Regions from separate parts of the Pantoea sp. USHLN298 genome, predicted to be linked through region 2. Evidence: predicted binding sites of a transcription regulator. Region 2 holds the regulator's gene; each other region holds the start of a gene.

Region 1 (4,225 bases), on a different contig from region 2:
ACCGGATCCTCGACTGGGCTGAGAAACGGCCGGCACTGCGTGATGGCTACGCGCTGGGTACCGGACGCTGGCGTGCGCATCCGTTTGGCATCAACCGGCTGACGCACAGCGCCGAGCGTTATCGCCGCAGCCTGCGTTTTTATGCGGACGATCCGGCGATTCGCGTGGGTGGCCCGACGTATCACTGGGTGCGCGAAGGCATTCATGCGGGTCGCAACATCATCAGCCAGGCCGATAAAATCACTACGCCGCTGCTGTTGCTGCAGGCCAGTGATGATCAGGTGGTGGATAACCGCTCGCAGGATCTCTTTTGTGCTGCCATGGCGGCGGCAGGTCATCCGTGCGAAGGGAATAAACCGCGCGTGATTAACGGTGCGCGTCATGAGATCCTGTTTGAAAAAGACAACATGCGCGCCGAAGCGCTTAATGCAGTGATCGACTTTTTTTCATCGCATCGCTGACGTTCATTATCCGACTGGCTCCGGCCAGCAGAATCAGATACCCGAGGTTTTCATGTACCACATCGTTGCATCCGATCTGGATGGCACGCTGCTTTCTCCCGAACATCGCCTGACGCCTTTTGCGCGCGAAACGCTGCAACAGCTGGTCGCAAAGGATATTCATTTCGTGTTTGCCACCGGCCGCCATCATATTGATGTCGGACAGATGCGCGATAGCCTGGCTATCCCGGCGTACATGATCACTTCCAACGGCGCACGGGTGCATAATGCTCAGGGCGAGCTGGTGTTCAGCCATAACCTGGACGAAGACATCGCGAATGATCTGTTTGGTCTGCAGTATCATCACAGCGATATTCTGACCCATGTTTACCGTGATGATGAGTGGTTTGTCAGCCGTTCCCGTCCCGCTGAGCAGGATTACTTCCGTGAATCGGTATTCAACTATCAGGTCTATGAACCGGGTCTGTTGCCGACCGATAACATCAGTAAAGTCTTTTTTACCTGTGAAGATCCTGAGCATCTGATCCCGATGGAGCAGGCGATTGAAGCGCGCTGGGGCGATCGGGTTAACGTCAGTTTTTCACTGCCGACCTGCCTCGAAGTGATGGCGGGTGGCGTATCGAAAGGGCATGCGCTGGAGGCCGTAGCGAAGCAGCTGGGCCATACGCTGCATAGCTGTATCGCCTTTGGCGACGGCATGAATGATGTGGAGATGCTGAGCATGGCGGGTAAGGGCTATATCATGCAGAACGCCCATCAGCGGCTGAAAGATACCTTGCCGGAGCTGGATGTGATCGGTTCGAATGCCGATGATGCGGTGCCACAGACGCTGCGCACGCTCTACCTTTCCTGAGGATATCGCGCAAACAAAGGGCCGGTTAACCGGCCCTTTTTTATTGCCGTCAGGCCAGTTTCTGCTTGTGTTTATGCTCGCTGACCATGGTCAGCAACAGCAGGATCACCGCCAGTACGCAGCCGGCAATCATCACCAGAAAACCGCCGTCCCAGCCAAAGTAGTCAACGGTGTAACCGACAATGGCGCTGGCCGCCACCGAACCGCCCAGATAACCAAACAGGCCGGTAAAACCTGCGGCGGTGCCGGCGGCTTTCTTGGGTGCCAGCTCCAGCGCGTGCAGGCCAATCAGCATCACCGGACCATAAATCAGGAAACCAATCACGATCATACAGGCCATATCAACGCCAGGATTGCCCGCCGGGTTCAGCCAGTAAATCACCGTGGCGATCGTCACCAGCGTCATAAAGAACACGCCGGTGGCCCCGCGGTTACCGCGAAACACTTTGTCTGACATCCAGCCACATAACAGCGTGCCCGGAATACCGGCATACTCATACAGGAAGTAGGCCCAGGAGGACTTATCCAGCGTGAAGTGCTTCACCTCTTTCAGGTAGGTCGGCGACCAGTCGAGAATGCCGTAGCGCAGCAGATAGACAAAAACGTTCGCCAGCGCGATGTACCACAGCAGTTTGTTAGGCAGCACATATTTCATGAAGATTTGCTTAGCAGTTAACTCCTCTTCATGACTGGCATCGTAATCTGGCGGATAGTCGTTTTTATACTCTTCGATCGGCGGCAGGCCACAGGATTGGGGCGTGTCGCGCATCAGGGCAAACGCGAAGAGCGCAATCAGGATGGCACCAAAGGCGGGCATATAGAGTGCCGCTTTCCAGTCGTTGAACCACGCCATGCCAAGCAGGAACAGCAGCGGTGGCAGGCCGCCGCCGACGTTATGGGCGCAGTTCCACACCGAGACAATGCTGCCGCGCTCCTTCTGCGACCACCAGTGCACCATGGTACGACCGCACGGTGGCCAGCCCATGCCCTGGAACCAGCCGCAGACAAACAGCAGCACGAACATCACCATAATGCTGGAGGTGGCCCAGGGCACGAATCCCATAAACAACATCACCGCCGCGGCCAGGATCAGTCCGGCTGGCAGGAAGACGCGCGGATTCGAGCGATCGGACACTGAGCCCATGATGAATTTCGAGAAGCCATAGGCGATCGAAATGCCTGACAGGGCGAAACCGAGATCGCCACGTGAAAAGCCTTGCTCGACCAGATAGGGCATCGCGAGCGCAAAGTTTTTTCTGACCAGATAGTAGGCGGCATAGCCAAAAAAGATCCCAATAAAAATTTGCCAGCGCAGACGACGGTAGAGCGGATCGACGCGATCCGCTGCTACCTGCGGCTGACGTGGTGCAGGTTTAAAAATACTCAGCATCAGTGAGGCCCTCCAGGGCACATTATGGTTTTTTACATTCCCAGCGGTGGGGTCAAAAAAAGACAAAAAGAAATGGCGACGTGATGTTCCATTTCGCGCAAAGAATAAAATTAGTGACCTGACGTTACTGTGATGCGTGACACATTTGTTACAGTTTTATTACAGCGCCGAGCGAAAGTGATCACCATATGGTTTATTTCGCGCATTCGGGGAAAAACGTCGCCAGCAGGAGACGGGGATGTTACAGCGGGGTTGAGCTGTTGCAGCAGTTGCGCATTGTTTGCTTTAAAAGTAATCGGATGTAAACCAGATAGTGCAGCCGATCGACAGCACATTGTTTACACTGACACTCTGTTAACTTCGGGGTCGTTACCGTGTTCTTATTGATCATCACCACTATTCTGTGGGCTTTTTCGTTCAGCCTGATTGGCGAGTATCTTGCCGGCCAGGTGGACAGCTGGTTTTCTGTACTGATGCGCCTGGCGCTGGCCGCAATAGTCTTTTTGCCTTTTCTGCGCTGGCGCGGTTACCGTCCCTCAACTCTGCTGCTCTATATGCTGGTCGGGATGTTGCAGTTAGGAGTGATGTATCTGCTGAGCTTTGAAGCCTACCTCTATCTCAGCGTGTCGGAATTTTTGCTGTTTACGGTGATGACGCCGCTCTATGTGACCCTGATCTATGACCTGATTAGCCGTCGTCCGCTGCGGATCGGCTATATCTTCAGCGCGCTGCTGGCGGTCGCCGGGGCGGCCATTATCCGCTATGACAAGGTCAGCGATAATTTCTGGGTTGGCCTGCTGCTGGTGCAGCTGGCGAACATCTGCTTTGCTGCCGGTATGGTGGGGTACAAGCGTCTGCAGGAGACCCGTCCGATGCCGCAGCACACCGCCTTTTCCTGGTTCTACCTTGGCGCAGTGGTGATTGCGGTCATCGCCTGGTTCATCTGGGGCAATCCGCAGAAACTCCCGACCACCTCGCTGCAATGGGGCATTCTGGTCTGGCTGGGCGTGGCCGCTTCGGGTCTCGGCTACTTTATGTGGAACTATGGTGCGACCCAGGTTGATGCCGGCACGCTGGGCATCATGAATAACATGCACGTCCCCGCCGGACTGCTGGTTAACCTGGCGATCTGGCAGGAGAAGCCGCACTGGCCGAGCTTTATCGCCGGCGCGCTGGTGATCCTCGCCTCGCTGTGGGTGCATAAGCGCTGGGTGGTGGGGCGCAGTGACCGGTTATAAGGTGAAATGGGTGCGCTGATACCGGTAAATAGCGGCTGTTGCATAGGTGCGGCCTTCCGGGCTGGCGCGCCTGATCGCAAGGAATCTCACCTCCCTGTGGGTCGGCCGGGCCATCCGGCCCGGACGCTTCGCTCTTCTGACGCGCCAGCCCTGGAGGGGTGACAGCATCATCGCGGTTAAACCGGGGATCAGAGCGAACATGAAAGAGGAGAGGGCGGGCTGAGAAGTATAGCGTCCGCCGCCGGGACAAAAACGGCGGCTGGCGCTCCAGAGATGCATTGAC
Region 2 (4,225 bases):
GCGTCGAGCTGACGCGGCGTGATCTGCTGTAGCGGGTTGCGCTGATTCACCACCACCACCAGCGCATCCATGGCCACCGGCACCGCCAGCGGCGGATAACCATAGCGCGCTTCAAACGCCTGACGCTCATCTGCCTGCATCGGCCGGCTCATCGGGCCGAGCTGCGCGGCGCCAGCCGCCAGCGCCGTGGGTGCGGTCGAGGAGCCGGATGCCTGCACCTGCACATTAACCCCCGGTGCCTGTCGGCTGAAATCTTCACCCCACAGCGTCATCAGATAACCGAGGGTATCGGAGCCAACGCTGCTGAGGTTGCCCGACAGCGCGCCGGACTGTGCCAGCGCCATGCCCGGCAGCAGCGTAACGATCAATAAAAGAAAGAGGCGCATCAGGGAGATCCGGCAGCGATTAATGAACGGCATTCTCCTGCATCCCACCGCTGACAATCAACCTTGCTGGCAGGGTAAAGGTAAAACAGGTCTCCTGATGCGGCACGCTGGTGATATCCAGCCGCGCATTATGGTGGCTCAGGGCATGTTTCACGATCGCCAGCCCCAGCCCGCTGCCGCCGGTGGCGCGCGATCGCGCTTTATCGACCCGGTAGAAGCGCTCGGTGAGACGGGGAATATGTTCCGCGGCGATGCCCGGTCCATTGTCGCAGACCCGGAAGGTGGCGCCCTGCTTGCTGCGCAGCCAGCTGATATCGATGCGGGTACCGTCTGGCGTGTGGTTCACCGCGTTGTAGACCAGATTGGAGATAGCACTGCGCAGCTGCTCATCGTTGCCGAACACTTTCAGATGCGGGTCGGTATGGAAATGGAGGTCGTGCCGCCCGTTGCTCAGGGTCGCGGCCTCATGCTGCAGCAGCTTCAGCATCACCGGCACGTCAACCTTCTCTTTCAGGTCGATCGCCGGTGCGGCTTCAATTCGCGACAGCGTCAGCAGCTGTTTGACCAGGCTGTCCATGCGGCGCGTCTGCTCCGACATGGTGTGCAGCGCTTTGCCGCGCGAACGCTCGTTCATCACCGAGTCGTTCATCATCTCCAGATAGCCCTGCAGCACCGTCAGCGGAGTCCGCAGCTCATGGCTGACGTTGGCAAAGAAATTACGCCGCGCGCCTTCCAGCTGATGCATCTGCGTCACGTCGCGCGCCACCAGCAGCCACTGCCCTTCGCTGTAGGGCATGACGCGAAACTCCATGTGATACTGGTTATTCAGCACCAGCGTTAACGGCTTATCGAAATCACGCTGGCGGATATAGCGCGAGAACTCCGGGTAACGCAGCAGGTTAAGGATGTTCTGGCCATTATCTTCCGGCCAGCGTAGCCCGAGATGCTGTTGCGCCAGCCCGTTGCACCAGAAGATGGTGCCCTCTTCGGTGGTGAGGATCACCGCATCCGGCAGCGACTCGGCGCCGCTGCGAAAGCGTTTAATCAGGTTGCCGAGCTCACGCCGCCGCCGCCGGTTGCGTAACTGCATCTGATAAAGCCCGTAAAACAGCGGTTCCCAGCTGGCGCGTCCGGCAGGCGGCGTCATGGTACGATCGAGCCACAACCAGTGCGACAGCCGCATCAGGTTGTGAAAATGCCACAGCAGCACCGCCAGCACGCTCAGCAGCAGCCACCACGGCAGATAGCCGAACAGCAGACCGAGCAGCAACGCAGGCAAACAGGCCAGCAGCAGTTCTGACAGTAATCTCTTCCAGGAGAGGCGTTCCAGCACGGTGAAAACTCCGTTTAGTAGCGGGCAGAGAAACGATACCCTGTTCCACGGACGGTTTGTACCATGCGATCGTGGCCGGAGACTTCCAGCGCTTTACGTAAACGGCGAATGTGAACATCGACGGTGCGATCTTCAACATACACATTGGTGCCCCAGACGTGGTTCAGCAACTGTTCGCGGCTGTAGACCCGCTCCGGGTGCGTCATAAAGAAGTGCAGCAGTTTGTATTCGGTCGGTCCCATTTCCAGCGGCGTGGTTTCCGACATCACCCGATGCGAGGAGGGGTCCAGACTCAGCCCCTGCATCTCAATCACCTCTTCCACCGCCATCGGAGAGATACGGCGCATGACCGCTTTGATGCGCGCCATCAGCTCTTTCGGCGAAAAAGGCTTGGTGATGTAATCGTCAGCACCGACTTCCAGCCCGCGCACCCGGTCTTCCTCTTCACCGCGGGCGGTCAGCATCATCACCGGGATATCACGGGTCATCGCTTCGCGTTTCAGGTGTTTGATAAACTGAATGCCGCTGCCGCCAGGTAACATCCAGTCCAGCAGGATCAGATCGGGCCAGGGTTCAATCAGCTTACCCACTGCGCTGTCATAATCTTCCGCCTCGATTGGCTGATAGTCGTTCTGCTCCAGAACAAAACACAACATTTCACGGATTGGGGCTTCATCTTCCACAACCAAAATGCGCTTAGCCATTATTACTCCTGCTGATATGACGGCTGTCACTGAGATTCGCGGCGCCATTATGCGTCAGATTTGTGACACTTTTATGAAAAACATAACCCGCCTGTAACCCCGTTGGTAATCATTTATGACAGCGCAGCGACAATTTTTTGCTTTGGCCGCAGAGCCAGTATAATCGCCGGGCGAATCACAACGGCAGGGACTCTTATGCGCATCATTCATACTGCGGACTGGCATCTGGGGCAGTTCTTTTACAACAAAAGTCGGGCGGCGGAACATCAGGCGTTTCTCGACTGGCTGTTGATCCAGATTGAACAGCATCAGGTGGATGCGTTAATCGTCGCCGGCGATCTGTTCGATACCGGCACCCCGCCCAGCTACGCGCGCGAAATGTTCAACCGCTTTGTGGTGGCGCTGCAACCCAGCGGCTGCCAGCTGATTGTGCTGGCGGGTAATCACGACTCGGTGGCGACGCTCAATGAGTCGCGCGAGCTGCTCGCCTGTCTGAATACCCGGGTGATCGCCACGCCGCAGGCGGAGAGTGACGTGATGGTGCTCACTACCCGTCAGGGCGAACCGGGCGTGCGGCTGTGCGCCATTCCTTACCTGCGACCGCGCGACATCCTGCGCAGCCGCGCCGGTCAGTCCGGACGTGACAAGCAGACGTCGCTGCTGGAGGCGATTGCTCACCACTATCAGCAGCGCGTTGCCGCCGCACGGGCGCTGGAGCCGGCACTGCCGATCGTGGCGACCGGCCATCTCACCACCGTCGGCGTCAGCCAGAGCGACTCGGTGCGTGACATCTATATCGGCACGCTGGACGCCTTTCCGGCCTCCGCCTTTCCGGACGCTGATTACATCGCGCTGGGCCACATTCATCGTGCTCAGCGGGTAGCGGGCAGTGAGCATATCCGCTACAGCGGCTCGCCGATTCCGCTCAGTTTTGATGAGCTGGGCAGTGAAAAAAGCGTCTTCCTGCTGGAATTTACCGCCAGCGGTCTGCAATCGGTGAGCCCGCTGGTGGTGCCGCAGGTGCAGCCAATGCAGGTGCTGAAAGGCTCGCTGGCGCAGATTGCGCAGCAGCTCAGCGCATTCAGCGACGTGCCGCAGGAAAAGCCGACCTGGCTGGATATCGAAGTCACGACCCAGGAGTACCTCAGCGATCTGCAGCGACAGGTGGAAACCCTGACCGCAGAACTGCCGGTGGAAGTCTTACTGTTACGCCGCAGCCGTGAGCAGCGTCAGCACAGCCTGGCGCGGCTGGATAACGAAACCCTGAGCGAGCTGAAAGTGGAAGAGGTGTTTGCCCGTCGGCTGGCGCTGGATAGCGAACTGCAGCCGCAGCAGATCGACCAGATGACCACGCTATTCCGCCAGACGCTGGCCGATATCGGGGAGCCACAATGAAGATCCTCACGCTACGCTTTAAAAACCTCAACGCACTGCGCGGCGAATGGTTTATCGATTTCCGTGCCGAACCCTTTGCCAGCAACGGCCTGTTCGCGATTACCGGCGCAACCGGCGCAGGCAAAACCACCCTGCTGGATGCTATTTGTCTGGCGCTCTATCACCAGACGCCGCGCCTCGGTGCCATTTCACAGAGTCAGAATGCGCTGATGACCCGCGACTGCGCCGAGTGTCTGGCCGAAGTCGAATTTGAGATCAAAGGCGAAGCCTGGCGCGCCTTCTGGAGCCAGAACCGCGCCCGCGGCACCGCCGACGGCAAACTGCAGGCACCACGGGTTGAGCTGGCGCGCTGTGCCGATGACACCATTGTCGCCGACAAGGTCGGCGACAAGCTCAGGCTGATCGAG
Region 3 (4,225 bases), on a different contig from region 2:
AAACGGCTCGGCGCATCCTTTATGCAATATTGTCTGCGCCCGGAAATTGCCAAGGTCGAGATCGCTCCGTTCGCCTATATGCGCGGCCGGACCTTTGAAAATGCGGTTGTTATCCTGGATGAGGCGCAGAACGTCACCGCCGCCCAGATGAAAATGTTCCTGACCCGACTGGGCGAAAACGTCACGGTCATTGTCAATGGTGATATTACCCAGTGCGACTTGCCCGCTGGGGTGCCTTCCGGTCTCGCAGACGCGCTGGCGCGTTTCGAAGAGGACGAGATGGTTGGCATCGTACGTTTTGGCAAAGAGGATTGTGTGCGTTCTGCGCTGTGTCAGCGCACCCTGCACGCGTATAGCTAGCGTTTGATTGAGTAGAAGTGTAGCGCCCAAACCCGGCTTCGGCCGGGTTTTCTTTTTGTCTTTATTGGTAATGATAACGCGCCGCAGTGAGCGTCAGGTGTCGACATAATATTACCGGTCAGGTCATATGACGTTACCTTGTTAAATACGGCACAGCCTGAACCTTAATTTAAACAGGTAATATGGATTAAGAGCAGCTAACCACTTTACGGCAGCGAATTGCAGGCTTGCTCTGGCAACGCTGATCTATTCAGCTTTAGTCGCTGCCGTCACTCTTTGCAGGATAGCGATTAGGGCGGTTTACCTGTAATCATTAAACTCAACAGACATTTTAGCAAGGTTAAAGAAGCGTCAGAAAATCATTCAGGCCTGATAACCTGCATTTTTTCTGTGTAAACAACACTATTGTCGGGGATGTTCTGATTGATAAATGACATGGCTCCGATAGTCACGTTGTTTCCTATGATCAGTGAGTCGCCGATGATGCAACTTCCGGCCCCGACTTCAACGTTGTCGCCAATGATAATGCGGACTGGCATGCTGTTATCTGAGCGACCGGAGATGCCGATGGTTGAGTTTTGGCGGATCTTAAAATTGCAGCCGATAACGGTGCATCCATTGATCACTACCGATAAAAAGTGACTGACTTTTAAACCTGGTCCTATTTGGGTACCTGGCTGAATCTCAGTGTTGTATTTCTGAATTAATTTTCTATTAATTCTATGCGCCATCTTTTTTAATAACCTGCTGTCGGAATTGTATAAAAAGGAAACAATTCGCCACCAGAAGTTAAACCGCCTGTCCGGACACTTAAACGCCTTGTGGAACGTACGTACCCAGCTAAAGGGTTTATCACTTATCATAACTTCGCGGCGTAAGCATTCATGCAGGTGTTTTTTTAATTCATCTTTTTTCATGTTTTTATCTGCGACTTTCAAATAATTAACCGCGTATATTAGCAGGCTTCAGTAAACACTTTTTGCGCCAGGTCATTTACCTTAAAACAGAGTTAAATAAAAGTCATTCGAATTAACGATATTGGAAGTTTAATTAACAGTCTCAAATAACAATAATGAACAAAGGATTGGCTTATATAAGGGGGCTGCGGAACTGGAGAGTGCTGATAACGGATCGCCAGGGCAGGATAGCTTCGCACCTTGTAGCGCTCGCCCTGCGGGCAGCGTCGCAGGCTCCGCTGTTCAACGGGCTGCGCCCGTTGTCGAACCCCGGCGGGGCTTCTCACCCCCCTCTCTGAATTGTGCATAAAAAAAAGCCTGAACTTTCGTTCAGGCTCTTCTTTGAATGTGGCGGTGAGAGGGGGATTCGAACCCCCGATACGTTGCCGTATACACACTTTCCAGGCGTGCTCCTTCAGCCACTCGGACACCTCACCACATTTTTTCCATTGACCGCGCCGGGTCAACGGGGCGCTACTATAGGGAGTCGGCTGAAAAGGGTCAAGCACTATTTTTCTCTTTTGTTCTATTCGCTTAACCTCTGAACGAATCGATTTAGCCTTGTTCGCTACGCCGGTTTTGTCATCAAACTGAAACCCGGATGACACAAAAAGATCACCCGATCGTCGCAAAATTACCGACTGAAATCATTGGTATTTTTTGCTTACAAGGATCGATTAATGAAAAAGCTTCCTCTGTTTACCCTTTCTCTGCTCGCCTCCGTGATCGCCACGCCGACCCTGGCAGATACCGACCTTGCTTCCCGCGCGGCGCAGGGTGATATCAGCCAGCACGGCGGGGCGCGTAGGCTGACCGGTGATCAGACTGAGGCGTTAAAAGCCTCGTTACGCAATAGCACCGCAAAAAACGTCATCCTGCTGATTGGCGACGGGATGGGCGACTCTGAAATTACTGCGGCGCGTAACCTGGCAGAAGGGGCGGGCGGCTTCTTTAAAGGCATCGATGCGCTGCCGCTGACCGGCCAGTACACCCACTATTCGTTAGACAAGAAAACCCATAAGCCCAATTACGTCACTGACTCTGCCGCGTCAGCCACCGCCTGGGCGACCGGCACCAAAAGCTATAACGGTGCGATCAGCGTTGACGTAAATGGTCAGGATCAAATGACGTTGCTGGAACTGGCGAAAGCGGCGGGCAAAGCCACCGGTGACGTTTCGACAGCTGAATTACAGGATGCGACGCCCGCCGTGCTGTTCTCACACGTCACCTCACGTAAATGCTACGGACCAGAAAAGACCAGCGAACTCTGTCCAACCAACGCTTTAGAGCAGGGTGGTAAAGGGTCGATCAGCGAGCAATTACTGAAAACCCGCCCGGACGTGACCCTGGGCGGTGGCGCGAAGTCCTTTGCTGAGGTGGCGAAAGCGGGCGAGTATCAGGGTAAAACCCTGAACGAGCAGGCGCAGGCGCTGGGCTATCAGCTGGTCAGTGACTGGCAGGGACTCAATGCCGTAACCCAGGCCGACCAGAAGAAACCGCTGCTGGGCCTGTTCTCGCCTGGCAACATGCCGGTGCGCTGGCAGGGACCCAAAGCCAGCTATCACGGCAATATCGATAAGCCGGTGGTAACCTGCGAAGTGAATAAAGATCGCCCGCTGTCGACGCCTACGCTGGCACAGATGACCGCTAAAGCGATCGACCTGCTGCGTCACAATCCCGATGGTTTCTTCCTGCAGGTGGAAGGCGCCTCAATAGATAAGCAGGATCACGCCGCCAATCCGTGCGGACAAATTGGCGAGACGGTGGATCTGGATGAAGCGGTCCAGCAGGCGCTGGCATTTGCGCGTGAAGAGGGGAATACCCTGGTGGTGGTGACGGCCGATCATGCTCACAGCAGTCAGATCGTCGAGAACGGCACCAAAGCGCCGGGCCTGACGCAGGCGCTGAACACCAAAGACGGCGCGGTGATGACCATCAGCTATGGCAATTCAGAAGAGGATTCGCAGGAACATACCGGTTCACAATTGCGTATTGCGGCGTATGGGCCACATGCCGGTAACGTGGTGGGACTGACCGATCAAACCGATCTGTTCTTTACCCTGGGGAATGCGATGGGGCTGAAGCTGCCCGGTCAGTAAAACCGGGTCGGGGTGGTGGAAACCACCCCGCAGCTGAAAAAACTAGCTCTTCACCTTATTGGCAAAGCTCTTACGCAGTTTCTGCAATTTCGGTGGGATCACCGCCAGGCAGTAACCGTTACGCTGACCAGCACCGTCCCAGTAATCCTGGTGATAGGCTTCAGCCGGATACCACTCTTTCAGCGGCTCGATGGTGGTTACCACCGGCACATCGTGATCGGCCTGCGCGCGTTCAATCGCGGCACGGGCTTCCGCTTCCTGCTCTGCATTGGCCGGGAAAATCGCTGAGCGATACTGGGTACCGATATCATTGCCCTGACGATTAAGCTGGGTCGGATCGTGGGTCACAAAGCTGATATCCAGTAAATCACCGTAGCTGACTTTTTCCGGATCAAAGCCGATGCGGATCGCTTCAGCGTGACCGGTGGCACCGCTGCAGACCTGCTCATAGGTCGGATTTGGCCGGGCACCGCCGGTGTAACCGCTCTCTACCGACTCCACGCCGATCACATCCTTAAATACCGCTTCGGTGCACCAGAAACAGCCACCCGCGATCACTGCATATTCGATTGCCATAATGAATTACTCCTGTCAGGTCGAAAGAGGAGAATGGGGACGAGAGCGCCCGCTTTCAACTAAATCAGCATTTCCGGTTTAAAATCTTTGCTCTTATCCAGCAGCTTATCGCTCATCACGCTGAAGCGGCCTTCACCGGTGTAGTGCAGGGTGGTGGGATAGTCGGGATGTTCGGCAACGTGCGCTTTAACAATCTCAAAAATAAACAGGTTGTAGTTATCGACCATCGAATCG

The links. Region 2 encodes PhoB, which activates phosphate uptake and scavenging genes when phosphate is short. Its sites were predicted from a motif close to CTGTCATAAAACTGNCNNAT; they were not measured.
Region 1: glpT (glycerol-3-phosphate transporter) is a predicted target of PhoB. The motif match lies at 2,850-2,869, and genes of this name have one in related genera.
Region 3: phoA (alkaline phosphatase) is a predicted target of PhoB. The motif match lies at 1,896-1,915, and genes of this name have one in related genera.

The regions. Positions count from the first base shown of each region.
Region 1 covers NZ_JBBCRO010000008.1:26,197-30,421, reverse strand. Annotated here, with positions in the region: gene pldB (lysophospholipase L2) at 1-461, shown strand, start outside; gene yigL (sugar/pyridoxal phosphate phosphatase YigL) at 514-1,314, shown strand; gene glpT (glycerol-3-phosphate transporter) at 1,364-2,704, opposite strand; gene WFK59_RS19380 (carboxylate/amino acid/amine transporter) at 3,079-3,942, shown strand.
Region 2 covers NZ_JBBCRO010000001.1:100,888-105,112, reverse strand. Annotated here, with positions in the region: gene WFK59_RS00550 (PstS family phosphate ABC transporter substrate-binding protein) at 1-386, opposite strand, end outside; gene phoR (phosphate regulon sensor histidine kinase PhoR) at 406-1,719, opposite strand; gene phoB (phosphate response regulator transcription factor PhoB) at 1,734-2,423, opposite strand; gene sbcD (exonuclease subunit SbcD) at 2,619-3,818, shown strand; gene WFK59_RS00530 (AAA family ATPase) at 3,815-4,225, shown strand, end outside.
Region 3 covers NZ_JBBCRO010000002.1:568,050-572,274, reverse strand. Annotated here, with positions in the region: gene phoH (phosphate starvation-inducible protein PhoH) at 1-360, shown strand, start outside; gene WFK59_RS07385 (serine acetyltransferase) at 720-1,277, opposite strand; tRNA gene WFK59_RS07380 (tRNA-Ser) at 1,666-1,753, opposite strand; gene phoA (alkaline phosphatase) at 1,997-3,415, shown strand; gene msrA (peptide-methionine (S)-S-oxide reductase MsrA) at 3,458-3,991, opposite strand; gene WFK59_RS07365 (flavin reductase family protein) at 4,051-4,225, opposite strand, start outside.